Aquibium microcysteis: one gene and its partner. Each later gene encodes a partner of the first gene's protein in a complex. Links are inferred from orthologs where the notes say so. Each region holds a gene or a part of one and is shown in the gene's direction. Other genes may lie near its edges. The genes, in order: eno and IAI54_RS03040.

Region 1 (13,913 bases):
CCACGCCCGAGTTCAGCCTCGACGCCATCGGCCGAATCCTCCAGGACCTGCCGGAGCGGCCCTGAGAGGATGTGAAAGAAGGCCCGGTTGCGCGCGACCTGGGCCGGAAATCTCGGGGATTCCGGTGGGCATTCTTCCGCATTCCCGATGGATTCACACTCTCTGAACGTCGCCGGTCGCGACGCGTCAGCCGGTGCGTGCGGCCAGCGCCTTGACATGGGCGAGGACGTGGATGCGCAACGCCGACGACAGGTTGGTCATGCGCGGCCGCGCTTCGTCGACTTCGCCGACGAGCGCTGCGAGCGATATGCCGCGCGCCTGCGCCATCGCCTGCAGTTCGTCGAGGAAGGGCTTTTCGAGCGAGAAGCTGGTGCGATGGCCGCGGATCGTCACCGAGCGCTTGATCTGCACCGTCAGCGCGACCCGTCGGGCTCGTCGCGTCGGTGGCCGTCGAGCAGCGCGGCGGTCCGCTGGCGCTCCGCCGCGTCCGCCTCGCGGTCGGCCTTGCTGCGTCCGTGCAGCGCGCGGTTCTCGGCGGCGACGCGGTCCTTTTCGGCGCGGGCGGTGCGCTTGCGGAAAAGCCGCAGGTTCACGACCTCGCCCATCGCCGTCTCAGCTCATTTTTTGCGAAAGGCGTCGAGCGAGACGACCTGCGCGCTCTTTGCGGCATCGTCGTCGCTGTCGGCCGTCGGGGCCGCAGGCTCCGGTTTCAGCCTCTCGGTCCGGCGTGCCGGGGTCGGCAGCACGGGCGCGGCGTCCTCGATCTCGGCGATCTCCGCCGCCGCGGGTTCGGCCTTCACGTCGAACTCGAGCTCGAAATTCACCGATGGGTCGTAGAAGCCGCGCACGGCTGCGAAGGGAACTTCCAGCTTCTCCGGGATGTCGGAGAAGGAGAGGCCGATCTCGAAACCGGTCTCCGATACCTTCAGGTCCCAGAACTGGTACTGCAGCACGATCGTCATCTGCTCCGGATAGCGCTCGCGCAGACGCGTCGACACGCGCACGCCGGGCGCACCCGTCAGGAAGGTGATGAAGAAGTGGTGGTTTCCGGGAAGCCCGGTCCGCGCGACTTCGCTCAGCACCTTGCGCATGACGCCGCGGAGGGCCTCCTGGGCGAGAATGTCGTAGCGTATGTGGTCGTCGGACATGAGGTTCCGTCTGGAGTGAGTCTCGATCCGGGTAGATGTAATGAAGCCGGGCGCGCGCGTAAACCGAATAAGGGCCCATGAGACGATCGTGACCGTTTCCGCAGGGGCAAAAATCGCCGCCCGGGGATCGGGCGGGGGCCGACCGGCCTCCGGCGCACGGGCGGGCGGCGCATGCCCGGGAGGAGTGCCGCAACCCCGCGGCGGCGCCCGGCGACGAACCGACGGCTCCCCTGGAGCGATCGGCTACGGATTCCGGCAGTCTCCGTGGAAAGGGAAGTGGAGGTTTCTGTTGCCAGGTACCTCCGAACCCCGCCTAGAAGTGCGAACCGCTAGGACTTGAATTGAAGCTGTCGCGCTGCTTACGCGGCGAGACGTGCTTCCGCATAGTTGTCGTTGGCAACTATAAGTTTAGCCCGATGACGGTGGTACCATGCCGGGCAAAAGTCCGATCTTTACACCCTCGTCGATCCTATTTCGCCCCCATCAGATGCCGCCCTCGCGGGTCGTGCGGCATGTGGTGGAGGCGCCGGGTACCGCCCCCGGGTCCGAAAGGCTTATTCCATCGGCCGTTTATTGCCATAGTCAGACGAGCTGACGGGACGAATATAGGGAGGAGCGGCGCGGATTGGAAGACCGTCGGCCATTGACAAGGCGAGATTCAGCGCGGAAGTTGTTCGTGCGTGGCGGGAGTTCTCTATACTCGCGGAGCAGGGCGGGAGGAAACATCCGGCAGGCATGGACCGCAATTCGCGTGCGGGTTGAATGAACAGTCCGAGACCAGGGGGAAGACGTCCATGGCTGATTATCTTGCCGATGTGAAGAAGTACGACGCGGGCGCCGACGAGGCGAAGGTCGCGAAGATCGTGAAGCATCTCGGCATCGCGCTGCGCAACCGCGATTCCTCGATGGTGTCGTGCAGCGATCCGAAGGAACTCGCCCGGGTGCAGGAGAAATGGTGCGCCAAGAAGTTCGGCGTCGCCGAAGACGCGGGAATGGCCGCCATCGAGGCTGTCTGTGCGGCGATGAAGGGCGACAACTCGAAGAGCCGCGTCACCTTCTACTATCTGGTGGCGAAGGAACTCGGCACCCTCGACGCGCTCTGACGCCCGGCCGGCTTGCGCCGGCAACGGTACATGGCGCCTGCGCCGGTCATGCTTCAGCCCTGGTGGTCTTCGGCGATCGGCCGCTGGTAGGTGAAGCCCATGTCCCAGGGGAAATAGATCCAGGTGTCCTGCGACACCTCCGTGACGAAGGTGTCGACCAGCGGCCGACCTTTCGGCTTCGCGTAGACCGTCGCGAAATGCGCCTTCGGCATCATGGCGCGCACGATGGCGGCCGTCTTGCCGGTGTCGGTCAGGTCGTCGACGATCAGCACGTTCTCGCCGTCGTTTTCGAGCAGCGTCGGCGTCACCTGCTTGAGGACCGCCAGTTCGCCCTGCGAGGTGTAGTCGTGGTAGGAGGCGATCGAGACCGTCTCGATGACCCGGATGCCGAGCTCGCGCGAGATGATCGCGGCCGGCACCAGGCCGCCGCGGGTGATGCACACGATCGCCTTCCACTTGCCGTTTACTCCCGCCAGCCGCCAGGCGAGCGCGCGCGCGTCGCGGTGGAACTGGTCCCAGGACACCGGAAAGGCCTTTTCGGGAAGAGACATCGCAGGGCTCGCGCTTGGGAGGGATGCGTGGCTTAAGCGCAAACCGTGCCGAAACGCAAGAGCCGCTGCCTACCGCCGCTCACGGCCGCGCGTCGCGGGCCTTCAGATAGACGAGGACCGACAGGGCCAGCACGACGGCATAGAAGGTGAACAGCGTCTGGTAGGCTGCGACCGGATCGCCCGGTACCGTCGCCTGCGTGACCACGGCGCCGGTGGCGAACTGCATGACGCCGACGCCGCCGATCGAGAAGAAGTTCATCAGCGTCACGCCGCGGCCGATCAGGTGCGCCGGCACGAAGGCACGGGCATGCGCCATCAGGAGGCCGTAGCTCGATCCGGACACGCCGATCAGCACCAGCAGGATCGTGGCGGCCGCAAGCGAGGCCTGCGGCATCATCGCCAGCACGCCGATCGCCGCGACGCTGATCGTGTTGCCCGCGACCGCGACCCATTTGCGCGTCCGGAAGACCGTGTCGAGCGGACCGTAGAGGAAGCTGCCCGCCACCATCGCGAAGGCCATGAACAGCGTCACGTTGCCGATCGACAGCGCGTCGGCGCCGAAGACGTCGGTGAGATAGGGCCCGGCCCACAGGCCGCGGATGCCGACGGCAGGCGCATAGTTGATCGCCGTCAGCGGGATGATCGGCCACAGCACCCTGAGCCGCAGAAGCTCGCCGAAGCCGCCGAAACCGACGCCGGCGGCCGGCTCGTCCGGCGACCGTTCCGGGTCCTTCACGAAGACCATGAGCGCCACCGCCACCACGAGCGTCAGTGCCGCGATGGCCAGGATCACCGGCCGCCAGCCGAAGCTCTCGGCCGCGGCGGCGAGCGGCGTCGCGCCGAACACGTTGCCGAGCGAGCCGAGCGCCACGAACCACGAGGTCGCCACCGCGAAGCGCGCGGCCTTGAAGGTCTTGGCGAAGATGAACAGCGACGCCATCAGCACCGGCGCGCAGCCGATCCCGATCAGCGTCATGGCGACGACCAGCATGCCGGGCGTGGTCGCCAGCCCGAAGACCGCCGCACCGCCGCCGCCGCCGATCGCCAGCATCACGGCCGCCGTGCGGCGCGGACCGAAACGGTCGAGCGACACGCCGACGGCGAACTGCATCAGCGCGAAGGCCACGAACCAGGCGCCGGAGGCCTGCGAGAAGTCGGCCTTGGTGGCGCCGAGCTCGGCTTCGAGCGCCGGCGTCAGCACCGCCAGGAACGACCGGTAGAACTGGGAAAGGAAATAGGCGAAGGCGAGCGCCGTGATTCCGGCCATCGTCTGATCCCGAATGCGAGGGGCGGCCTGCGCCGCGGACGCCTTCCGTCAGGAAGACCCGTGCCGTCCGCCTACGCGCTGCACGTGCTTCGGGCAATTGCCAGTCCGCTGGCCAGTCATGGACCAGCGGACCGTCGTCTCGAACGTGGACGTCAGGCCGCCCGCGCGGCGCCGCCGCCATTGCCGCGCCGCCGGCGGCGACGCGGCGGACCGTTGCGCTCGTCGGCGCGGCCCGCTTCGTGGTGGCCGCCGGCCGGCTTGCCGCCGGCGCGCTGCGGCGCCTGGGCGGCACGGGCCGGGCGTCCCTGGGGCTTGCCCTGCGGCCGGCCCTGCCGTTCCGTCCGCTCGGGACGCGAACCCGCGGGCAGCGGCTTCTGGAACGGATCGGGCTGGCCGGTGTGGTCCGCCACCAGCGGGATCGCCTTGCGGATCACCTTCTCGACCGCGCGCAGCTTCGACACCTCTTCGGGATCGCACAAGGTCAGCGACTTGCCGTCGGCGCCGTTGCGGCCGGTGCGGCCGATGCGGTGGACGTAGGTTTCCGGCTCGTCGGGCAGGTCGTAGTTCACGACGAGCGCGATGCCGGGCACGTCGATGCCGCGGGCGGCGATGTCGGTCGCCACGAGAATCTTCACCGAACCGTCGCGAAACCCGTTCAGCGCGCGCTGGCGGGCGTTCTGCGACTTGTTGCCATGGATGACGTCGGCCGAAAAACCGTCCTGCTCGAGCTGGCGCGTCACCTTGTCGGCGCCGTGCTTGGTGCGGGCGAAGATGATCACCGGCCCGTCGCCTTCGGCGCGCAGGATGTCGGCCAGCACGTTGCGCTTCTGCTTGGTGCGCGCCTTGACGAGGCCCTGCGTGATCTCGGCGACCGTCGTGCTCTGCGGCGCGACCGAGACGCGGACGGGATCCTTCATCAGGCCCATGGCGAGCTTCTCGATCTCGTCCGGCATGGTGGCCGAGAACAGCGTCGTCTGGCGGTCGGGATGCGTCGCGCGGGCGAGCTTCTTGACGTCGTTGATGAAGCCCATGTCGAGCATGCGGTCGGCCTCGTCGAGCACGAGCCAGCGCGTCTGGTCGAGCTTGACGTCGCCTTCGCGCACCAGGTCGACGAGCCGTCCGGGCGTGGCGATCAGGATGTCGACGCCGTCGCGCAGGCGCTTCACCTGCATGTTGCGCGACACGCCGCCGAGCACCTGGCAGGTGGTGATGTGCATGCCCTTGGACAGGAGCCGGATGGTCTCGTCGATCTGCACGGCGAGTTCGCGCGTCGGCGCGAGAATCAGCGCATGCGGGGTCTTGGGGCGGCGCTTGGCGCCGAGTGCGGTGATGCGGGTGAGGATCGGCAGCGCGAAGGCCGCCGTCTTGCCGGAGCCGGTCTGGGCGATGCCGAGCACGTCGCGGCCGGCGAGATAATGCGGGATCGCCTGGGTCTGGATCGGCTTGGGCGTGGTCAGGCCTGCGGCGAGCGTGCCCTTGAGGAGGGCGCCGGTGATGCCGAGGGCCTCGAAGCCGCCATCGGCTTCGGGGGTGGTTTGATTGGTCAAGTTCGTCTCTTTCGGCGGGCGACGCCCGCGCTGCGGCCCGGCGGGCGCAACCTGCCGTGGCACTCTTCTTGTTTGAACGACGAGGCGGCGCGCCCGAAACGGGCCGTGGCCGGCTGCGCTGTCGTTACCGCGTGCCTCATGCCCGCGGAATTCCCTCGCCGCCTGACCGTATCGTCTCCGTGAGAGACGCGACCGGTGAGGGGGAAGGCCAGACGCAACCAGGTCGATTTCCGACGAACCGGCAATGCCGGCCCAAGCGCCTGTCGCGGCATATGGGCGATAATGCTGGACAATGCAAGGACATTCGGCGGGCGGCACCGGTCGCGGCCGGCGGCCCGGGAAGGCCGGCGACGCGGCAACGCGCGCCGCCGGCTCGTCTCATTCGCCCGAGGACAGGATCAGCACGGACTGTTCCCGGGTTGCGCCGCCGACCGAGGTCCAGAACGCTGCGGCGATGAAGAGGATACTCACGATACCGGCTACGTTGGTCATGGCGAAACTCCTTTCGTTTCGCCCCGCGCGGCACCGAGTGTAATTGCGATGTCACGCCATGGCACCCCGGGCCCGGTAAATTTCTGGTCCAGCCCGTTCGCAGGCGTGAATCGGCAGCCGATCCGGCTAGGATGGGACGACTGCCGTGCCGGAGATTCCTTCAATGCCCGACTTTCCCGTCTTCGATCTGTCCCGCTTCGAGCGCGCCGGCCGCAGCGAGCGCGCCGCGCTGGGCGCCGAAGTGGACGACATCTGCCGCTCAACCGGCTTCCTCGCGATCAGCTGCCACGGCGTCCCGCAGACCGTCATCGACAGCGCCTGGACCATGGCGCGGGCCTTCTTCGACCTGCCGGCCGACGAGAAGCAGAAGGCGAGGGCGCCTTTCCCCGGTTATCCCTACGGCTATCTCGGTCCCGAATCGGAAGCGCTGGCGAAGTCGAAGGGGCAGGACACGCCGCCCGACCTGAAGGAGAGCTTCAACGGCGGGCCGCTCGGCATTCCCGCAGGCCTCGACGATCCGCAGGCGCTGGCCTTCTGCTACGCGCCCACCATCTGGCCGGAGGCGCCCGACGGTTTCCGTCCCGCCTGGGAAGCCTATTACCGGGCCATGGAAGACCTCGCGGCCCGCATCATGCGCGTCTTCGCGGTGGCGCTGACGCTCGACGAGGACTTCTTCGCGCCTACCATCGACCGGCCGATCAGCGCGTTGAGGGCGCTGAACTATCCCGAACAGTCCGTCCCGCCGAAGCCGGGACAGCTGCGGGCCGGCGCCCACACCGACTATGGCAGCCTGACCATCCTGCTGCCCGAGCCGGGCTCCGGCGGGCTCGAGATCCTGGCGCCGGACGGCGCCTGGCGTGCCGTGCCCCCCGTGCCGGGCGCCTTCGTCATCAACATCGGCGACCTGATGGCGCTGTGGACCAACGATCGCTGGGTCTCGACGCTGCACCGCGTCGTCAACCCGGCGCCGAAGCCCGACGGATCGACGCGGCGCCAGTCCTTCGCCTTCTTCCATCAGCCGAACTGGCACCAGGAGATCGCCTGCCTGCCGTCCTGCCTCGCGCCCGGCGAGACGCCGAAGTATCAGCCGGTGTTGTCCGGCCCCTATCTGATGGGCAAGTTCCAGTCGACGGTGAAGGCCGGCTGATCGGTCGGCGCCCGACAGGGGCATGCGGGCGGCGCAGCCGCGCGCCTGCGCCCTCCCGGATTGCCTTTTCCCGGCCTTCCGCTAAGAGAAACGCGACCTTTCCGGACATTTCTCGAGGGAGCCTCCCATGACCGCCATCGTCGACATCATCGGCCGCGAAATTCTCGACAGCCGCGGCAATCCGACCGTCGAGGTCGACGTGGTGCTGGAGGACGGCTCGATGGGCCGTGCCGCGGTGCCGTCGGGCGCCTCGACCGGCGCGCACGAGGCCGTGGAGCTGCGCGACGGCGGCCCGCGCTATCTCGGCAAGGGCGTCGAGCGCGCCGTCGAGGCGGTCAACGGCGAGATCTTCGAGGCCATCGGCGGCATGGAGGCCGAGAGCCAGATCCACATCGACCGGACGATGATCGAGCTCGACGGCACCGCCAACAAGAGCCGCCTCGGCGCCAACGCCATCCTCGGCGTGTCGCTGGCGGTCGCCAAGGCCGCGGCCGAGGCGTCCGGCCTGCCGCTCTACCGCTATGTCGGCGGCGCCTCCGCCCACGTGCTGCCGGTCCCGATGATGAACATCATCAACGGCGGCGCCCATGCCGACAACCCGATCGACTTCCAGGAATTCATGATCATCCCGCTCGGCGCGCCGACCTTCCGCGATGCCGTGCGCTGGGGCTCGGAAATCTTCCACACCCTGAAGAAGGGTCTGAAGGACGCCGGCCACAACACCAACGTCGGCGACGAGGGCGGTTTCGCGCCGAACCTGAAGAGCGCCACCGCCGCGCTCGACTTCATCATGGGCTCGATCGAGAAGGCCGGCTACAAGCCCGGCGAGGACGTGGCGATCGGCCTCGACTGCGCCGCGACCGAGTTCTTCAAGGACGGCAACTACGTCTACGAGGGCGAGCGCAAGACCCGCGACCCGAAGGCGCAGGCGAAGTACCTGGCGAAGCTCGCCGCCGACTACCCGATCATCTCCATCGAGGACGGCATGGCCGAGGACGACTGGGAGGGCTGGAAGGTCCTGACCGACCTCGTCGGCAAGTCGTGCCAGCTGGTCGGCGACGACCTCTTCGTCACCAACTCGTCGCGGCTGCGCGACGGCATCCGCATGGGGGTGGCCAACTCGATCCTCGTCAAGGTCAACCAGATCGGCTCCCTCACGGAGACGCTGGACGCGGTCGAGACGGCGCACAAGGCGGCCTACACCGCGGTCATGTCCCACCGCTCGGGCGAGACCGAGGATTCGACCATCGCCGACCTCGCGGTGGCCACCAATTGCGGGCAGATCAAGACCGGCTCGCTCGCGCGCTCCGACCGGCTCGCCAAGTACAACCAGCTCATCCGCATCGAGGAGGAGCTCGGCCGGCAGGCGCGCTACGCCGGCAGGTCCATCTTCAAGGGCTGATCCGTCACCGCCGTTCCGACGTCTCGAAGGGTCGCCGCAGGCGGCCCTTCTTCGTTTCGGGACGGTCGCCGCGAAGGGCCCCGTAACCGCCCGTTAAGCACGCCGCGCTAGAAGGAGGCAAAGGATGAAGACTGCCTCATGTGGACGCGTCAGTACAAGAAACGGAACACCGGCCGGTACATCGTGCCTGCCCTGGCGACGCTGTTCCTCGGCTATTTCGGCTTCCACGCCTTCCATGGCGAATACGGGATCTCCTCGAAGCTCCGGCTGGAGGAGCGCAAGGCGGTCCTGATCGCCGAGCTCGACCGCAAGCGGGCGATCCGCGAGGAGCTCGAGCAGCGCGTCCAGCTGCTGCGCGACGGCACGATCGAGAAGGACATGCTCGACGAGCAGGCCCGCCGCGCGCTCAATCTGTCGGGCCCCGACGAGATCACCATCATGCGGACCTTCGCTGAACAGAATTGACCAGATTTCGGTTAATTCCAGATAAGTCGAGCGATTTCCGCGATTTACCCGCATGACAGCCATGCAGTTTTCCGCGTGGCCGAAACCGTTCGTGCATGCTAGCTTTCCTTCATCCAGGGAGGGGAGAGACAAGGCTCGCCTTCCCGTGTCCGCGAAGAAGACAGGATCAGGGAGCAGCGCATGAAGGCGGCGGCGAAGAAGACGTCCCCGAAACCCCGGACCGATGCCGAGGGCGTCGGCGCGGTGAAGACCCCGAAGCCCGTCGAGTTCGACAAGGAGCAGGAACTCTCCGCCTATCGCGGCATGCTGCTCATCCGCCGCTTCGAGGAGAAGGCCGGCCAGCTCTACGGCATGGGCTTCATCGGCGGCTTCTGCCATCTCTACATCGGCCAGGAGGCGGTGGTGACCGGCCTGCGCATGGCGATGAAGGACGGCGACCAGATGATCACCGCCTATCGCGACCACGGCCACATGCTGGCCATGGACATGTCGCCGCGCGGCGTGATGGCCGAGCTGACCGGCCGCCGGGGAGGCTACTCCCGCGGCAAGGGCGGCTCCATGCACATGTTCTCCAAGGAGAAGAATTTCTACGGCGGCCACGGCATCGTCGGCGCGCAGGTCTCGCTCGGCACCGGGCTCGCCTTCGCCAACCGCTACCGCGGCAACGACTTCGTGTCGCTGACCTTCTTCGGCGACGGCGCGGCCAACCAGGGCCAGGTCTACGAGAGCTTCAACATGGCCTCGCTGTGGAAGCTGCCGGTGATCTACGTCATCGAGAACAACCGCTACGCCATGGGCACGTCGGTGACGCGCTCGTCGGCCGAGACCGACTTCTCGCATCGCGGCATCTCCTTCAGGATCCCCGGCATCCAGGTCGACGGCATGGACGTGCGCGCCGTGAAGGCGGCGGGCGATCTGGCGCTCGACTGGTGCCGCTCCGGCAAGGGGCCGATCATCCTCGAGATGCAGACCTACCGCTACCGCGGCCACTCCATGTCCGATCCGGCGAAGTACCGCTCCAAGGACGAGGTCCAGAAGATGCGCTCCGAGCACGATCCGATCGAGCAGGTCAGGGCGCGGCTCGTCGAGAAGAAGTGGGCGAGCGAGGAGGATCTGAAGGCGATCGACAAGGAGGTGCGCGACATCGTGGCCGACTCCGCCGACTTCGCGCAGACCGACCCGGAGCCGGATGTCTCGGAACTCTACACCGACATCCTGCGCTGACGTTTCCGTTCGATGAGCGCGATCCCGGACCCGACCGTCCTTCTGCTGGCAGCCGGCGTCGCCGCGCTGTTCGGATGGTTTTTCTGGTTCGTGATCGCCAGGATGTTCGGCACCGTGCGTCACATCTCGCGGATGCTCGACGACCGGTCCGCACGGCAGCGCGCCGCCATCGCCGGGCCGGTCACGCGGCCGGCGCCGCTCTGGCTGACCGCGATCCGCGTCATTCTCGTCGCCACGCTGGCCGGTCTCCTGGCCTACCAGCTCGCAGGCAAGTTCCAGATCCGCTGAAGGCGGACGATTATCATAGGTGAGGACCCCATGCCCGTGGACATCCTGATGCCGGCCCTCTCGCCCACGATGGAAGAGGGCACGCTGTCGAAATGGCTGAAGAAGGAGGGCGACAGCGTCGCCCCCGGCGACGTGATCGCCGAGATCGAGACCGACAAGGCGACCATGGAGGTCGAAGCCGTCGACGAGGGGACGCTGGGAAAGATCCTCGTCCCGGCAGGCACCGAGAACGTCAAGGTCAACACGCCGATCGCCGTGCTGCTGGCTGAGGGCGAGAGCGCCGGCGCTGCCGCCGAGGCCAGGCCCGCGGCGTCCGAGGCGGCCTCGAAGCCCGCCGCCGAAGCGCCGAAGGCCGCGGCCGACGATGCCGGCGGCAAGGCGCGCAAGGCCACCGACGAGCCGGCCGCCAAGGAGGCGCTGTCCGTTCCCGCCCAGCCGAAGGAGGCGGTCGCCGCCGATCCCGACATTCCGGCCGGCACCGAGATGGTGCCGACCACCGTCCGCGAGGCGCTGCGCGACGCCATGGCCGAGGAGATGCGCCGCGACGGCGACGTCTTCATCATGGGCGAGGAAGTGGCCGAGTATCAGGGCGCCTACAAGATCACGCAGGGCCTGCTGCAGGAGTTCGGCGCCAAGCGCGTCGTCGACACGCCGATCACCGAGCATGGCTTTGCCGGCGTCGGCGTCGGCGCGGCGATGGCCGGGCTGAAGCCGATCGTCGAGTTCATGACCTTCAACTTCGCCATGCAGGCGATCGACCAGATCGTCAACTCCGCCGCCAAGACCCTCTACATGTCCGGCGGCCAGATGGGCGCGCCGATCGTCTTCCGCGGTCCCAACGGTGCCGCCGCGCGCGTCGCCGCCCAGCACAGCCAGGACTATGCCGCCTGGTACGGCCACATTCCGGGCCTCAAGGTGATCCAGCCCTACACCGCCGCCGATGCCAAGGGCCTGCTCAAGGCGGCGATCCGCGACCCCAATCCGGTGATCTTCCTCGAGAACGAGATCCTCTACGGCCAGACCTTCGACGTGCCGAAGCTCGACGATTTCGTGCTGCCGATCGGCAAGGCGCGCATCCACCGCAAGGGCAGGGATGCCACGATCGTCTCCTTCGGCATCGGCATGACCTATGCCGTGAAGGCCGCCGACAGGCTGGCCGAGGAAGGCATCGACGTCGAGATCGTCGACCTCAGGACCATCCGTCCGATGGACCTCGACACCGTGATCGAGAGCGTGAAGAAGACCAACCGCCTCGTCACGGTCGAGGAAGGCTTTCCGCAGTCGTCCGTCGGCGACCACATCGCCAGCCAGGTGATGCAGCGCGCCTTCGACCATCTCGACGCGCCCGTCATCACCATCTGCGGCAAGGACGTCCCGATGCCCTACGCCGCCAACCTCGAAAAGCTCGCGCTGCCGAACGTCGGCGAGGTGGTCGAGGCGGTGAAGGCGGTGTGCTACCGTCGCTGATCGAAGGTCGGGAGGGACCGCGAAGTGAGCGCATCCGCAACGGACAGGAAGAAGCCGGCGACCTATGCCGACCTCGAGGCCGTGCCGGAGCATCTGGTCGCGGAGATCATCGACGGCGTGCTGCGGACGCACCCGCGGCCGTCGCGCAGGCATGTCGCCGCCGCGAGTTCGCTCGGAGACGAACTCGTTGGCCCCTTTCAAAAGGGGCGCGGGGGACCTGGTGGCTGGTTGATCCTCGACGAGCCCGAGATTCATCTCCGCGACGACGTCGTGGTGCCTGATCTCGCCGGGTGGCGGCGGGACCGTCTTGTGGACCACCCGGAAACGAACTTTTTTACCGTAGCTCCGGATTGGATTTGCGAAGTCCTGTCGGGGTCGACGGAACGGCGGGATCGGACCGTGAAGCGGAAAATCTATGCGCGGCACGGTGTATCGTTCCTCTGGCTGGTCGACCCGCGCCAGCAGATGCTCGAAGCATTCGCACTGGTGGACGGTGCGTGGGTGCTTCGTGGAACGTGGAACTCCGACGACGAAGTCCGCGCGCCGCCCTTCGACGCCATTGCCTTCTCGCTCGCCGACCTGTGGCCATTCGACCCGCCGCTCGGCATGAACGAAGACCCGACACCCTACTACGCCGGAGACAGATAGATGCCGATCAACATCACCATGCCGGCCCTCTCGCCCACGATGGAGGAGGGCAACCTCGCCAAGTGGCTGGTCAAGGAAGGCGACCACGTCGCGCCCGGCGACGTCATCGCCGAGATCGAGACCGACAAGGCGACCATGGAAGTGGAGGCCGTCGACGAGGGCACGGTGGCGAAGCTCGTCGTCCCGGCCGGCACCGAAGGCGTCAAGGTCAACGCGGTGATCGCGATCCTGGCCGCCGAGGGCGAGGATGCGGGGGATGCCGCCAAGGGCGGCGGCGAAGCCGCGCCCGCCAAGGCCGAGGCGAAGCAGGACGAGGCGCCTATCTCCCCACCCGTGGGGGAGATGTCGGCGAAGCCGACAGAGGGGGGCGCTGCCCCGCCGACCTCTCCGTCCGTCACGCCCCCCTCTGCCCTGCCGGGCATCTCCCCCACGAGGGGGGAGATCAGCCAATCCCGCATCTTCGCGTCCCCGCTCGCCCGCCGCATCGCCAAGGATGCCGGCGTGGACCTCTCCGCCATCGAGGGCTCCGGCCCGCATGGCCGCGTGGTGAAGGCCGACGTCGAGAAGGCGGTCGCCGGTGGTGCCAAGGCCGCAGCCCCGGCGCAGAAGGCAGCCCCCGCCGCCGCAGAAGCCCCCGCCGCCGCACCCGCCGCCAGGCCCATGTCCGACGACACCGTGCTGAAGCTCTTCGAGGAGGGGTCCTACGACCTCATCCCGCATGACGGCATGCGCCGGACGATCGCCGCGCGGCTGACCGAATCGCACCAGACGGTGCCGTCCTATTTCGTCTCGATGGACTGCGAGATCGACGCGCTCCTGAAGCTGCGCGCCGAGATCAACGCCGCCTCGCCGATGCTGAAGACCGAGAAGGGCGAGGTTCCGGCCTACAAGCTCTCCGTCAACGACTTCATCATCAAGGCGATGGCGCTGGCGCTGCGCGACGTGCCGATGGCCAACGCCTCCTGGACCTCGACGGCCCGCGTCCGCCACAAGCACTCCGACGTCGGCGTCGCGGTGGCGATCCCCGACGGGCTGATCACGCCGATCATCCGCAAGGCCGAACAGAAGACGCTCTCCGTCATCTCCAACGAGATGAAGGACCTCGCCAGACGCGCCCGCGACAAGAAGCTGAAGCCGCAGGAATACCAGGGCGGCACGACGGCC
Region 2 (14,614 bases), 680 kb from region 1 along the record:
GCGATCGTCGCCGCGCTCAAGGACGCCGGCCTGCCCGTCGATCCGGACTACGGCACCGGCGACGTCGGCGGGCCGCTCGTGCCGGTCGGCGCAGACGATCCTTTCGAGACCGAGGTCGAGGAGCTGGACGACGCGCTGACCAAGCTCGACGGCATCCGCCAGGCGGCCGTCCGGCTGCCGATCGCCAATCCGGCGCCCGGCCAGAGCGTGACCAGCGGCTTCGGCGTCCGCCGGGACCCGCTGATCGGCCGGCCCGCCTTCCATGCCGGCATCGACTTTCGCGCGTCCGTCGGCATTCCCGTGCTCGCCAGCGGCTCGGGCACGGTCGTCAAGGCGGGCTGGAACGGCGGCTACGGCCGGATGGTCGAAATCGACCACGGCAACGGCCTGACCACCCGCTACGCGCATCTGAGCCGGGTCGAGGTATCCGAGGGCGATACCGTCGCGGCAGGAGCCGTCGTCGGCCTCGCCGGAAGCTCCGGCCGCTCGACCGGCCCGCACCTGCACTACGAAGTGCGGCGCAACGGCAAGGCCACGAACCCGGTGCGTTACATCAGCGCCGGCAAGGCCATCAAGGATCTGCTCTGAGAGACGGTCCGGGAACCCGGCGGCGGAAGGCCGGCAAGGGATTCTGCGCCGCCCGAAAGCTGCCGAACGAAGCGGATGCTCCGGACATCTTCGAACCGACGACGGATCGGGACCCGCCGGACCGATGCGCCCCGGGTTTCCGGACTGTCCCTGAGTCCGGACCCGAACAGGGGCGCGACCCGGTGCGGCCGACGTCAGTCGATGTCCTGCACGGGGGTCGCGCCGCCCTCGATGCGCTGTGACAGCGAGGCCTCCATGAAGGCGTCCAGGTCGCCGTCCAGCACGCCCTGCGGGTTCGTGCTCTCCATGCCGGTGCGCAGGTCCTTCACGAGCTGGTAGGGCTGCAGCACGTAGGACCGGATCTGGTGGCCCCAGCCGATGTCGGATTTCGACGCCTCGGTGGCGTTGGCCGCCTCCTCGCGCTTCTGCAGTTCCACCTCGTACAGGCGCGAGCGCAGCATCTCCCAGGCCTTGGCCTTGTTCTTGTGCTGCGACCGCTCCTGCTGGCACGACACGGCGATGCCGGTTGCCAGATGGGTGATGCGCACCGCCGAGTCGGTCGTGTTGATGTGCTGCCCGCCCGAGCCGGACGCACGATAGGTGTCGATGCGCACGTCCGATTCGGAGACCTCGATCTCGATGGTGTCGTCGATGACCGGGTAGACCCAGATGCTCGAGAACGAGGTATGCCGCCGCGCATTGCTGTCGAAAGGCGAGATGCGCACCAGACGGTGCACGCCCGATTCGGTCTTCAGCCAGCCATAGGCGTTGTGGCCCCTGATGAGCAGGGTGGCCGACTTGATGCCCGCCTCCTCGCCATCATGCATCTCGAGCACTTCGACCTTGAACTTCCGCCGCTCGGCCCAGCGCGTGTACATGCGCAAGAGCATGTTGGCCCAGTCCTGGCTCTCGGTGCCGCCGGCGCCGGCATGCACTTCGAGATAGGTGTCGTTCTTGTCGGCCTCGCCCGACAGCAGCGTCTCGATCTGGCGCGCGGCGATCTCCGCGCGAAGCTCGCGGATCGAGGCCTCGGCCTCGCCGACGACCGCCTGGTCGCCCTCCTCCTCGCCGAGCTCGATCAGGCCGATGCCGTCGTCGAGCTGGGCGGAGAGCCGCCGGATCGCCGAGATCTGGTCCTCGAGCGACTGACGCTCGCGCATCAGGTCCTGTGCCTTCTGGGGATCGTTCCAGAGCTCGCCGTCCTCGGCGAGCATGTTCAGGTAGTCCAGTCTCTTGTGGGCCTGATCCCAGTCAAAGATGCCTCCTCAGCAGGCCTATGCCCTGCTGGATCTCGCTGACGAGGTTCTGGGTTTCCGCGCGCATGGCAGTTCGCCTGCTCTTCCTGACTTGATCGGGTGGGTGATGAATCGCGGCGGACCATATTTCCGTGGTCCGCCGCTGTAAAGACGACGCGAAGAGGATCGTCGCGCGGAAGTGCCGCGCCTCAGTAGAGACCGCCGCCCCCGGTCGAGATCGCGCGGCTCGCCGAGGGCGAGATGGCGGCGCCCTCCACGGAGGTGCCGAACTCGCCGCCGATGATCGAGTAGGAATCCGCGGGGCCGGTGCCGGGCTTGAAGGCTTCCATGATCACGCCCGGCTCGCCTTCGGAGGCCTGCATGCCGGTCTGGCGGTTGATCGGAATCAGCTTCATGCCCTGGGGGATCTGGAAGTCGACCGGTCGCATGTCCTTGAGCGCCTCGGCCATGAACTCCTTGAAGATCGGAGCCGCCAGGCCGCCGCCCGTCGAACCCTTGCCCATCGGCGACGGCTGGTCGTAGCCGAGATAGACGCCGACCACGATGTCGGGCGTGAAGCCGATGAACCAGGCGTCCTTCTCGTCGTTGGTGGTTCCGGTCTTGCCGGCGATCGGCCGACCGAGTTCGGCGATGGTGGTCGCCGTGCCGCGCTGCACCACGCCCTGCATCATCGAGGTGATCTGGTAGGCCGTCATCGGGTCGAGCACCTGCTCGGCGGTGTCGATCAGCTCGGGCTCGCCCTGGCCGCGCCATTCCGCCGCGTTGCAGCCCTCGCAGCCGCGGTCGTCGTGCTTGTAGACGGTCTTGCCGTAGCGATCCTGGATGCGGTCGATGAGCGACGGCTTGATCGATTTGCCGCCGTTGGCGAAAACCGAATAGGCCGAGACCATGCGCATGACCGTCGTCTCGCCCGAGCCGAGCGACATGGCGATGTGCGGCGGCATGCGATCGTAGACGCCGAAGCGCTCGGCGTATTCGGCCACCAGCGGCATGCCCATGTCGTTGGCCAGCCGCACGGTCATCAGGTTTCGCGAGCGCTCGATGCCCGCCCGCAGCGTCGAGGGGCCGGCGGCCTGGCCGCCGTAGTTCTTGGGCGACCAGACCTCGTTGCCGATCGTGATGGTGATGGGCCCGTCCAGCACCACGGAGGCCGGCGTGTAGCCGTTGTCGAGCGCCGCGGCGTAGAGGATCGGCTTGAACGAGGAGCCCGGCTGGCGCATCGCCTGGGTCGCCCGGTTGAACTCGGAGGCGGCGAAGGAGAAGCCGCCGACCATCGCCAGCACGCGGCCGGTGTGGGGATCCATCGCCACCATGCCGCCGCCGACCTTGGGAACCTGGCGAAGGGTCCAGCCGTCGTCCGCGGTCTTCTCGACGTAGACGACGTCGCCGACCTTGAGGACGTCGGCGGGCGACTTCGCCTTCACCAGCTTGCCGTCGACGACGTGTCGCATGGCCCAGCCCATCTCGGCAGCCGACAGCGAGATCGTCCGGCGTTCGGCCTCGAGTTGGCCCGACACCTCGCGCTGCGGCTGCAGCCCGAGCTCCAGGCCCTTGGCGCCGACCTCCAGCACCACCGCGAGCGTCCATTCCGGGACGTCGGACAGCGCCGGAACCTCGGCCAGCGCCACACCCCAGTCCCCGCCCGTGGAGATGTTCTTCACCGGGCCGCGGAAGCCGCGCAGCGTGTCGAAGCGGATCAGGCCGTGCTGCAGCGCGGTGCGCGCCATCATCTGCAGCTTCGGATCGAGGGTGGTCCGGATCGAGAGGCCGCCGGCATAGAGCGCGTCCTCGCCGTAGCGCTGGATGATCTCGCGGCGCACTTCCTCGGTGAAGTACTCGCCCGCGAACAGGTTGCTGCCGCGGCGGCGCGGATTGACGTTGAGGCCGGTCTCCTTGGCCTTGGCGCCTTCGGCGGGATCGACGTAGCCGTTCTCCACCATCTGGTCGATCACCCAGTTGCGGCGCTCGATGGCGCGCTCGGTGTGACGGAAGGGATGGTAGTTCGACGGGCCCTTCGGCAGTGCCGCGAGGTAGGCCGCCTCGGCGATGGTCAGCTCGTTGACCGACTTGTCGAAATAGGCGAGAGCCGCGCCGGCGATGCCGTAGGAGCCGAGCCCGAAGAAGATCTCGTTCAGGTAGAGTTCGAGGATGCGGTCCTTCGAGTAGGCCTGCTCGATGCGGAAGGCGAGGATCATCTCGCGGATCTTGCGATCGTAGGTCTGATCGGCCGTCAGCAGGAAGTTCTTGGCGACCTGCTGGGTGATCGTCGATGCGCCGACCGGCCGGCGACCGCTGCCGACGTTCTGCAGGTTGGTGACGATGGCTCGGGCGAGGCCCGTCAGGTCGATGCCCGGATGGGTGTAGAAATTCTTGTCCTCGGCAGACAGAAACGCCGCCTTCACACGGTCCGGGATGGCCTGGATCGGCAGGAACAGCCGCCGTTCCTTGGCGAATTCGGCCATCAGCTCGCCGTCCGAGGCGTGGACACGGCTCGTCACGGCCGGCTCATAGCGGGCGAGGACCTCGTAGTCCGGCAGGTCGTTGGTCAACTGGCTGATGTAGAGGGCGATGCCTCCGGCCACCACCAGACCGAGCATGATGGCAACGCCGAAGAAATATCCAATCAGTCGAATCATACCCGCTCCAATCCGGACAACCCGAAGTCCGGCAGTCTTCCGGAAGCGCCTCCGCCGGCAGAAGCCGCCCTCCGTCTCACCGACCGCTCATTGCCTCCCTCATGTGGGCAAAATGCGGCAGGAAAACCGTTCGTCCAACCCGGTGCGCCCGGGCGGACAGCCATGTTGCCAAAAGGCCACGACCGTCAATCCCCTCGGGCCGTTTCAGCCGCCGGCGCCGGTGCGGACCGCTGCGAACGCCTCGATGGCCGCCGTCATGCTGGTCACCGCCTTCTCCCGCCATGCGGGATCCTGCAGCTGGGCGGCATCCTTGGCGTTGGACAGGTAGCCGAGCTCGACGAGCACGGACGGCACGTCGGGCGCGCGCAGCACCCGGAAACCGGCCGATCGCTGCGGATTGTTGATCAGTTCGATCGCCCGCCCGAGTTCGTCGACCAGCGAGCGGGCGAAGGCCACGGAAAACCCGTGCGTCTCGCGCCGCACGAGGTCGAAGAGGATGTCGGCGACCTGCTGGTTCTCCTCGGCGATCTCGATGCCGGCCACGGAGTCGGAGAGGTTCTCCCGCTCGGCCGCCGCACGGGCGACCTCGTCGGAGGCCTTCTCGGAAATGGTGTAGACGGTGGCGCCGCGGATGCCGGGCAGGCTGATCGTGTCGGCATGGATCGACACGAACAGGTCGGCCTCGTGCTGGCGGGCGATCCGTACCCGGTCGTCGAGCCGCAGGAACACGTCGTCGTCGCGCGTCATGAAGACGTTGAGGTTGCCGCGCGACTTCAGGCGCTCGACGAGCTCGCGCGAGAAGGAGAGCGTCAGATCCTTCTCCGCCGTGCCGCTGACGGACTTGGCTCCCCCGTCGATGCCGCCATGGCCGGGATCGACCACGATCGTGAACGGTTTCTCGACCGGTGGCCGTACTCCCACCCGGTCGCTCTTGTCGGTCGTGACGGTCGAGGCCGTCGTGGCCGCCTGATCGGCCAGCGCGCGCTCGAACGCCGCTTCCGAATCGGCGACGATGTCGATCACCATGCGGTGGCCGGGCGAGTTCTCGTTCTGCAGCAGCGACAGGTTCTCGACCGTGAACGGCCCCTTCCCCGTCAATATGATTCGCGAGGACCCGGTGCCGAGATTGCCGTAGCGAACCCCGGCCACGAGACCGCGCGGATCGAGCTGGTCCGGCTCGAAGGCGAAGGTCGTCGCCGGCAGATCGACGATCAGCCGGTGCGGGCCGCGCAGCAGGAACCACTTCATGTCGGGCTCGCGGTCGAACTCCACCACGACGCGCATGCGCACCGCGTCCCCGGCCATGCGATAGGCATGCGCCCGCAGCGCACCCTCCCCGGCTTCCGGCGCCGCCACCGCCGTCACCTGACCGATCAGGAGCGCCAGAAACGCCGCAAACCATGCGAATCCCGAACGCAGCAGTCGCCGGCCCTGATCCTGCGATCGTTGCATAGGTTCCTGTCCCGTCACCCTGTTTGCTCGCGTCCGGCCCTCCGGACAGGCGTCTCGTTAACGGATCGTATCCGCGCGTGGTTAACCGAATGTTGTCGCGCGGCGGTTGCCGGAGCCCCCTTTGCCGGCATCGGAAACGGGGGTTGCCATCGTCGCGCCCAAATCATAAAAGCGTCGCTGGGTTACTTCAATGCTCGGGACCGCCTCCCGATCGGCCTTCCGGCTTTCGCCGGGAGTTCTCGCCGATGGCGACGGCTGGTCGACGGCGGGTAGTGAACCAGAAGGTTTTCGTCAAGGCGTTCGCGATTTTCCCGGATACCTTGAGTGATGAAAACGGCCGGAAGTCGTCTTCCGCGCCGGCTCTGTAGGAGCAAAGAGCTGGTCCGGCGCGCCGGGCCTTGGTTGAAAACGTTTCGCCTGGAAATGCGATGACCTTGGGCGCCCTGAAGACAAACCCCGATCAGAACCGCGCCTGCGTGGCTGCGGACGGGTCTCTTCCGGCGTTCCGGTCACGGCAGTCGGCGGACCACAGATTATCCGGCACGATCCCTCCGAGAATTACCAGGCGGTGCGCAGCGACGCGGCCGCCGGTGATGGGGGCTGCCGGGGAGACAGGTACTTATGCCCAACAAAATGCTTATCGATGCCTCCCACCCGGAGGAAACGCGGGTCGTCGTCACACGCGGTAACCGTATCGAGGAATTCGACTTCGAGTCCCAGGACAAGAAGCAGCTCAAAGGCAACATCTATCTCGCCCGCGTGACGCGGGTCGAGCCGTCGCTCCAGGCGGCCTTCGTGGAGTATGGCGGCAACCGCCACGGCTTCCTGGCCTTCAGCGAGATCCATCCCGACTACTACCAGATCCCGGTGGCCGACCGTCAGGCGCTGCTCAGGGCCGAGGCGGAAGCCGCGGAGGAGGAGGACGAGGACGAGGATCCGGAAGAGCGCAGCGAGCGCGGCAAGCAGAAGCGCCGCCGCAACGGCCGCGGCCGCGGTCGCAACCGCCGCGACGACGAAGCAGCCGCATCGGGCGATGCCGCCGAGGCTGGTTCCGAACCTGAACCGGAAGCGGACGAAGGCGTCGAGTCGGTCGGCAGCTTCGAGAACGGCGATCCGGAATCGGAGAGCGACGAAATCTCCGCCGAGGACCGGCAGGACGCGCCGTCCGACGAGGACGACGGCGGCGCGGACGATGGCGGGCGCGGCGGTCCGGCGATGGCTGCGGCGATATCGGCCGACGTCGTGTCGGAGGATGCCGACGGCCATGCGGAGCGGTCGCGCGACTTCGGCAGCGACGACGGCGACGACAATGGCGGCCCGCGCTCCATCGAGGAAGCCGACGAGGAGGTCGAGTCGGTCGGCGCCGAGGATGCGATGGAGGAACTGCCGAACCGTCGCAAGGTGTTCCGCAAGCAGTACAAGATCCAGGAAGTCATCAAGCGCCGGCAGATCCTGCTCGTCCAGGTCGTGAAGGAGGAGCGCGGCAACAAGGGCGCTGCGCTCACCACCTACCTGTCGCTCGCCGGCCGCTATTCCGTCCTGATGCCCAACACGGCGCGCGGCGGCGGCATCTCGCGCAAGATCACCAGCCTGCAGGACCGCAAGCGGCTGAAGGACGTCGTCAAGGAACTCGAGGTGCCGCAGGGCATGGGCGTGATCCTGCGCACGGCCGGCGCCAACCGCACCAAGCCCGAGATCAAGCGCGACTACGAATATCTGATGCGGCTGTGGGAGAACGTCCGCACGCTGACGCTGCAGTCGACGGCCCCTGCCCTCGTCTACGAGGAAGGAAGCCTGATCAAGCGCTCGGTGCGCGATCTCTACAACAAGGACATCGACGAAATCCTCGTCGCCGGCGACGACGGCTACCGCGAGGCCAAGGACTTCATGCGCATGCTGATGCCCAGCCATGCCAAGGTGGTCCAGCCCTACCGCGACGTGGTGCCGATCTTTGCGCGCAACGGCATCGAGGCGCAGCTCGACCGCATGCTGCAGCCGCAGGTCACGCTGAAGTCCGGCGGCTACATCATCATCAACCAGACCGAGGCGCTGGTTTCCATCGACGTCAACTCCGGCCGCTCGACGCGGGAGCATTCGATCGAGGACACCGCCCTGCAGACCAATCTGGAGGCCGCCGAGGAAGTGGCCCGCCAGCTGCGCCTGCGCGACCTCGCCGGACTGATCGTCATCGACTTCATCGACATGGAAGAAAAGCGCAACAACCGCGCCGTCGAGAAGAAGATGAAGGATTGCCTGAAGAACGACCGGGCGCGCATCCAGGTCGGTCGCATCTCGCATTTCGGCCTGCTCGAAATGTCGCGCCAGCGCATCCGCGCCAGCGTGCTCGAATCGACGATGAAGCCCTGCCCGCACTGCGGCGGCACCGGCCACGTCCGGTCGGATTCGTCGGTGGCCCTGCACGTCGTGCGGGCGATCGAGGAGCACCTGCTCAAGGACAACCGCCACCACATCACGGTGCGCACCCCGGTGGCGACGGCGCTCTACGTGCTCAACCACAAGCGCGCCAACATCATCGATCTCGAGACCCGCTTCGGCCTGTCGATCACCATCGAGGCCGACGAGAGCGTCGGCATCCAGCACTACGCGATCATGCGCGGCGCGGTGGTCGAGAATCCGGTCGCCATTCCGGCCATGCCTTCCTATGCCGACACCGCCGAGGACGAGATCCTCGACGCGGCGATCGTGCCGGAGGTCGAGGACGAGGAAGAGGAGGTCGTCGCCGCGCAGCCCGAGCGGCGGGAACCCCGCGAGCAGCGGGAACCGCGCGAGAGCACGTCCGAAGACGGCCAGGGACGGCGCAAGCGCAAGCGCCGGCGGCGGCGCGGCGGACGCGACCGCGACGGCCAGGAAACCGGCACGCAGGTGGCCGCGGACGCCGCGACGAACGCCGACACGGATGAGCCGGAGCAGGACGGGAGCGAGTCGGAAGCCGTCGAGATGGCCGATGAGCCCGGCACCGACGCCGACGGCGGCAAGAAGCGCCGGCGTGGCAAGCGCGGCGGTCGCAAGAACCGTCGCGATGCGGATGGCAGCGAGATCGAAGCGGGCGCCGAGGGCTCCGACGACGATGGCGACGACGTCCAGGCCGCCGAGGCTCCTGCCGAAGCGCCTGCAGTGGAAACGGCCGAAGCGCCGGTGGTCGTGACGGCGGAAGTGCCGGTGGCCGAACCGATCGCCACCGAAGCAGCCGCGGAACCGGTAGCCGAGCCGGCACCGGAGTCGGAGGACAAGCCGGCGCCGAAGAAGCGCGCCCGTCGGCCCTCCAAGAAGGCGCTCGCCGAAGCCGAGGCGGCGGCCCGGGCCGCAGAAGAGGCAGCGCAGGCGTCAGCCGCCGCGGCGGCGGAGACCGAAGCGGCCCCGGCCGCCGAAACGCCGGCCGAACCGGCTGCTGCGCCGATGACGTCCGCCGAAGCCCCCGTGGCGGCTCCGGAACCGGCCGTCGCCGACGACGCGGCCGAACCGTCCCGCGCCTCCCGGCGCAAGCCGTCGGCGCCGCTCGCCACCGAACCGGTGGTCACGTCGACCGCGACACCCGCGGAAGGCGAGGAGAAGCCGCGCAAGGCCGGCTGGTGGCAGCGCAAGAGCTTCTTCTGACGCGCGCTTGAAATCCTGCGCGGCGCTCTCGCCGCACAGCGAAGGGGCTGCCGACGGCGGCCCCTTTTATCTTTCCGGCAGCCCCTCGGCGGAGCGCGCCGTGGCGGCACCGTCCGCCGAGGGCGATGTCATACTACTGGCCTTTACCTTCGACCTTCGCGCCGCCCCTCATCCGCCTGACGGCTTCGCCAGTCGCAAAGGTCGCCTACCTGGTGCCGATGTCGCGGCCGTGACCCCTTCTCCCCGCTTGCGGGGAGAAGGTGCCGGCAGGCGGATGAGGGGCGGCGCCGAGGGTCAATCGGAAAGACCGCTGGTATCAGGTGCTGCGGAGCCTCGCCCGTCCCGGGCTCACGTCCGCTCCGCCGGCAGCCAGGCTTCCAGCCTGTCCATCGCCGTGGCCATGTCGGCCGGGGCGCCGGCGTAGGAGAAGCGCATGGTGCGATGGCCGTTGACGGTGTCGAAGTCGATGCCGGGCGTCGCCGCGACATGGGCCTGCGCGATCATCCGTCGGGCGAAGTCCATGCTGTCGTTGGTGAAGCGCGAGACGTCGCAATAGGCGTAGAAACCGCCGTCCATCGGCGACGCCAGGGTGAGACCGAGCCGCGGCAGGCGCTCCATCAGCATGGCGCGGCTCTGTGCGTAGCGCGCCTTCACGGCCTCCAGCTCCGCCGTGGCGGCGAAGGCCGGAATCGCGGCGATCTGGGAAATCTCCGGTGCCGAGATATAGAGGCTCTGCTGGATGCGCTCGACGGGACGCAGCAGCGCCTGCGGCAGCACCATCCAGCCGATGCGCCATCCGGTCATGCAGTAGTATTTCGAGAACGAGTTGATCACCACGACGTCCGGATCGATCGACAGCGCGGTCCGGTCCGGCCGGTCGTAAGCCAGCCGATGGTAGATCTCGTCGGAGATCACCTTGATGCCCAGCCGCGCACAGGTCGCGAGGATGCGGCCGATCTCGTCGTCCGGGGTGATAGAGCCGGTCGGGTTGGCGGGGCTGGCGAAGAGCAGGCCCTGGAACGGGGACCGCGCATGCGCTTCCTCGAGACGCCCGGCCGTCAGCCAGCCGGCGCCCGCGAGATCGATCTCGACCGCATCGAGGCCGAGCACCTTGAGGATGTTGCGGTAGGCCGGATAGCCGGGCGCCGTGATGGCGACGCGCTCGCCGGCGTCGAACATGGCGAGGAATGCGAGGTTGAAGGCGGCCGAGGAGCCGGTCGTGGCGACGACGCGCGACGGATCGACGGTCACGCCGTAGTGATCGGCGTAGTGCGCCGCGATCGCCTCCCGCAGGGCGGGCAGGCCGAGCGAATCCGTGTAGCCGATGCGCCCGTCGGCCGCAGCGCGGGCGGCCGCCTCGCGTACGGCACGCGGTGCCGGATCGGAGGGCTGGCCGACGGCCATCGAGATGATCGGCGCCCCTTGCGCACGCAGCCGGTTGGCTTCCGCCAGCACGTCCATCGCGTGGAAGGGCTCGATGGCGCTGCGTCTCGACATGCCCGTATTCATCCCGTCTCCCGTGCCTTGCGTCGAACTCGCCGTATAATCGCCCGATTGCTCCGGGATCACAAAACGAGGAAGCCGCTTCACCTGGCTTTTCATCCGTGTGAGGCTCGTCTACCTGTGATCCCCGCCATGATCCATTCCCCCTCCTCCCGGTCGACGACGTTTCGCAGCGTCCTGCGCCGTCTCGTGGCTCCGCTGGCGGCCGTCCAGCTGTTCTTTGCCGCAGTCCATCCCGCGGCTGCCCAGCAGCAGCGCCTGCCCATCGTGCGCGACGCGGAGATCGAGGCGCTGGTGCGCGACTATGCGCGGCCGATCCTCGCCGCGGCCGGGCTGCAGAAGGCCGGTGTCGACATCATCCTGGTCAACGACCGTGGCTTCAACGCCTTCGTCGTCGGGCGGCGCATGTTCATCAACACGGGCGCGCTGATGACGGCCGAGACGCCCGGCGAAATCATCGGCGTCATCGCCCACGAGGCCGGGCATATCGCCGGACGCCATCAGGAAAAGCTGCGCCAGCAGCTCGAGCGCGCGCAGACCATGGCACTGGTCGCCACCCTGCTCGGCGTCGGCGCGGCCGTCGGCGGGGCGCTGTCGGGCAATGGCGAGCTGGCGCAGGGCGGCACCGGCATCGCGGCCGGCGGCAGCGAGGTCGCGCGGCGCACGCTGCTCGGCTACCAGCGGGCGGAGGAGATCGCCGCCGACCGCTCGGCGCTGACCTATCTGGACAAGACGGGCCAGTCGGCCGCCGGCATGCTGAAGACCTTCCAGCGCTTCCAGAGCGCGCTGTCGCTGTCGGGCGCCCGCATCGACCCCTACCAGATCAGCCATCCGATGCCGCGCGAGCGCATCTCCAACCTGGAGACGCTGGCGCGCCAGAGCCGCTATTTCGACAAGCAGGATCCGGCCGCGCTGCAGCTGCGCCACGACCTGATGCGCGCCAAGATCGCCGCCTACATGGAAGGTCCGGCCGCCACGTCCCGGCTGTTCCGCAATGATCCGCTGGGGCTGCCCGCGCGCTATGCGGACGCCATCAACACGCATCTGCGCGGCAGCCCGGCCAACGCCATCGCCAAGATCGACGCCCTGATTCGCGAGAACCCGAAGAACCCCTTCTTCCACGAGATCCGCGGCGAGGCGCTGATCCGCGCCAACAAGCCGGCCGAAGCGGCGAAGGCCTATGGCCAGGCGCTGGCGCTCGATCCGGCGAAGTCGGCGATCATCCAGATCCAGCGCGGCCAGGCCCTGCTGGCGGTCGGCGACCGGGATTCGGCGCGGCAGGCCGTGAAGGACATCCGCGGCGCGCTCGACCGCGATCGCGAGAATGCCGCGGCCTACCGCTATCTGGCGCAGGCCTACGGCATCCTTGGCGAGATCGCGGAGGCGGAGCTGGCGACGGCCGAGGCCTCCTACTATGCGGGCGCCTTCCAGGATGCGAGCATCTTCGCCATGCGGGCGCAGCAGAAGTTCAAGCCCGGTTCGCCGAGCTGGGTTCGCGCCCAGGACATCATCAACACGAGCAAGCCCCGGAAGAAGAAGTGAGGGGCCTCGTCCAATGCGGGAAAATCCGGTCATGAAGAAATCGTTCGGTCTGCGCGCCTCCCGCCTCGCCCTGCTCGCGGGCGTGCTCGTTTCGGGGACCCTGGTCGGGCCGGCAGGCACCATCGCCGCCGAGTCCGCGGGCGAAAAGACGGCCGGGTTCACCCGTGCCGAGATCGAATCGATCGTGCGCGAATACCTGATCGCCAATCCAGAGATCATGCTCGAGGTGCAGGACGCGCTCGAAGCCAGGCAGCGCGACCAGCAGCAGGCGGCCCAGCTGGAGACGATCCGCGACGCCGCCGACGACATCTTCAACTCCGGGCATGACGGCGTCTACGGCAATCCCGATGCCAAGTACACGCTGGTCGAGTTCTTCGACTACAATTGCGGCTACTGCAAGCGCGCGCTCGGCGACATGCTGGACATGACGAAAGCCAATCCGGACGTCCGTTTCGTGCTGAAGGAGTTCCCGATCCTCGGCCCGGATTCGCAGCGCGCCCATGTCGTCGGCCAGGCCTTCCAGCATCTCATGCCCGAGAAATACGGCGAGTTCCACGTCAAGCTGATGAGCGCGGCCGGCCGCGCGACCGAGGAGAGCGCGATCAAGGTGGCGCTGTCGCTGGGGGCCGACGAGGCGGCGCTGCGGCAGGAGATGAAGGATCCGAAGATCGCCGACGTCTTCAACCGCACCTACGAGATCGCCAACCGGCTCGGCATCACCGGCACGCCGTCCTACGTCGTCGGCGAAGAGGTGGTCTTCGGCGCGCTCGGCCGCGACGTGCTGGAGCAGAAGATCGCCAACCTCGGTCAGTGCGGCAAGGCCACCTGCTGATACGGGGAAGAAGCCGGCGGAACCCGCACCGCGCACGGGGAAAGAACGCGTTTGCGCTCTTTCACGCGCGCATCATCCCGACTATAGAGGTGCGGCGCCCGGCGGGCGCGATTGCGCCACGATCGGCAGGCCGGCGGATCGGGGGCAGCGGACCGCCGCCCCGCGCGCATGAGCGGAATTGCGAAGGAACACAGGCCCAATGGCGACCAAGACCCCCGGCATAGACCAGAAGCTCATTCGCGACCTGGCGGGCATCCTCAACGATACCAACCTCTCGGAGATCGAGGTCGAGCAGGGCGATCTGCGCATCAAGGTGTCGCGTCAGGCGACGATGGTCCAGGCCGTGGCCGCTCCGATCGCAGCCCCCGCAGCCGTCTACGACCGCCCGGCGCCGGTCGAAGCCGCCAAGCCCTCGGCCCCGCCGTCCGACAAGATCGTCCCCTCGCCGATGGTTGGCACCGCCTATGCCTCTCCCTCCCCCGGCTCGCCCGCCTTCATCGAGGTCGGCCAGAAGGTGCGCGAGGGGCAGACGCTGCTGATCATCGAAGCCATGAAGACGATGAACCAGATCCCCTCCCCGCGCGCCGGCACGGTCACGCAGATCCTGTTCGAGGATGCGCAGCCGGTCGAGTTCGGCGAGCCTCTCGTCGTGATCGAGTAGCCGCGGCATGTTCCAGAAGATCCTCATCGCCAACCGGGGCGAAATCGCGCTCAGGGTCCTGCGCGCGGCCAAGGAACTCGGCATCCAGACGGTGGCCGTCCACTCCACGGCCGACGCGGACGCCATGCATGTGCGCCTCGCCGACGAGAGCGTCTGCATCGGCCCGCCGCCCTCGCGCGACAGCTATCTCAACATCCACCAGATCGTCGCGGCCTGCGAGATCACCGGCGCCGACGCGATCCATCCCGGCTACGGCTTCCTGTCGGAGAACGCCCGCTTCGCCGACATCCTGGCGGCCCACAACATCACCTTCATCGGCCCCTCCGGCGACCACATCCGCATCATGGGCGACAAGATCGAGGCCAAGCGCACTGCCAAGCGCCTCGGCATCCCGGTCGTCCCCGGCTCCGACGGCGCGGTGACCGAGGAGAAGGAGGCCCGGCGCATCGCCGGCGAGATCGGCTATCCCGTCATCATCAAGGCGTCGGCCGGCGGCGGCGGACGCGGCATGAAGGTCGCGCGCAGCGAG

Evidence for each region.
Region 2: the proteins of eno (region 1) and IAI54_RS03040 are in contact, whole or in part, in a solved structure (PDB 2FYM), measured with the Escherichia coli proteins. The link is inferred for Aquibium microcysteis from one-to-one orthologs.

The regions. Positions count from the first base shown.
Region 1 is NZ_CP061080.1:1,336,012-1,349,924, forward strand. What follows is about bases 6,723-9,519. They hold eno (phosphopyruvate hydratase), read left to right. Parts: upstream 6,723-7,382; coding sequence 7,383-8,657; downstream 8,658-9,519. Other genes in these bases: IAI54_RS06150 (isopenicillin N synthase family dioxygenase), read left to right, coding at 6,723-7,255; IAI54_RS06160 (FtsB family cell division protein), read left to right, coding at 8,796-9,122; pdhA (pyruvate dehydrogenase (acetyl-transferring) E1 component subunit alpha), read left to right, coding at 9,303-9,519. In the rest of the region: IAI54_RS06105 (AsmA family protein), read left to right, coding at 1-65; IAI54_RS06110 (ribbon-helix-helix domain-containing protein), read right to left, coding at 187-417; IAI54_RS06115 (DUF4169 family protein), read right to left, coding at 414-605; IAI54_RS06120 (SspB family protein), read right to left, coding at 618-1,148; IAI54_RS06130 (DUF2853 family protein), read left to right, coding at 1,943-2,251; gpt (xanthine phosphoribosyltransferase), read right to left, coding at 2,305-2,802; IAI54_RS06140 (MFS transporter), read right to left, coding at 2,882-4,069; IAI54_RS06145 (DEAD/DEAH box helicase), read right to left, coding at 4,222-5,862; more of IAI54_RS06150, read left to right, coding at 6,272-6,722; more of pdhA, read left to right, coding at 9,520-10,346; IAI54_RS06170 (hypothetical protein), read left to right, coding at 10,359-10,634; IAI54_RS06175 (pyruvate dehydrogenase complex E1 component subunit beta), read left to right, coding at 10,665-12,101; IAI54_RS06180 (Uma2 family endonuclease), read left to right, coding at 12,126-12,749; IAI54_RS06185 (pyruvate dehydrogenase complex dihydrolipoamide acetyltransferase), read left to right, coding at 12,789-13,913. UniProt on the Escherichia coli protein: Catalyzes the reversible conversion of 2-phosphoglycerate (2-PG) into phosphoenolpyruvate (PEP). It is essential for the degradation of carbohydrates via glycolysis.
Region 2 is NZ_CP061080.1:655,327-669,940, reverse strand. Bases 6,250-9,747 are described here. They hold IAI54_RS03040 (Rne/Rng family ribonuclease), read left to right. Parts: upstream 6,250-6,553; coding sequence 6,554-9,547; downstream 9,548-9,747. In the rest of the region: IAI54_RS03060 (M23 family metallopeptidase), read left to right, coding at 1-588; IAI54_RS03050 (penicillin-binding protein 1A), read right to left, coding at 2,033-4,480; IAI54_RS03045 (N-acetylmuramoyl-L-alanine amidase), read right to left, coding at 4,685-5,932; IAI54_RS03035 (pyridoxal phosphate-dependent aminotransferase), read right to left, coding at 9,896-11,056; IAI54_RS03030 (M48 family metalloprotease), read left to right, coding at 11,183-12,592; IAI54_RS03025 (DsbA family protein), read left to right, coding at 12,624-13,424; accB (acetyl-CoA carboxylase biotin carboxyl carrier protein), read left to right, coding at 13,624-14,085; accC (acetyl-CoA carboxylase biotin carboxylase subunit), read left to right, coding at 14,093-14,614. UniProt on the Escherichia coli protein: Endoribonuclease that plays a central role in RNA processing and decay. Required for the maturation of 5S and 16S rRNAs and the majority of tRNAs. Also involved in the degradation of most mRNAs.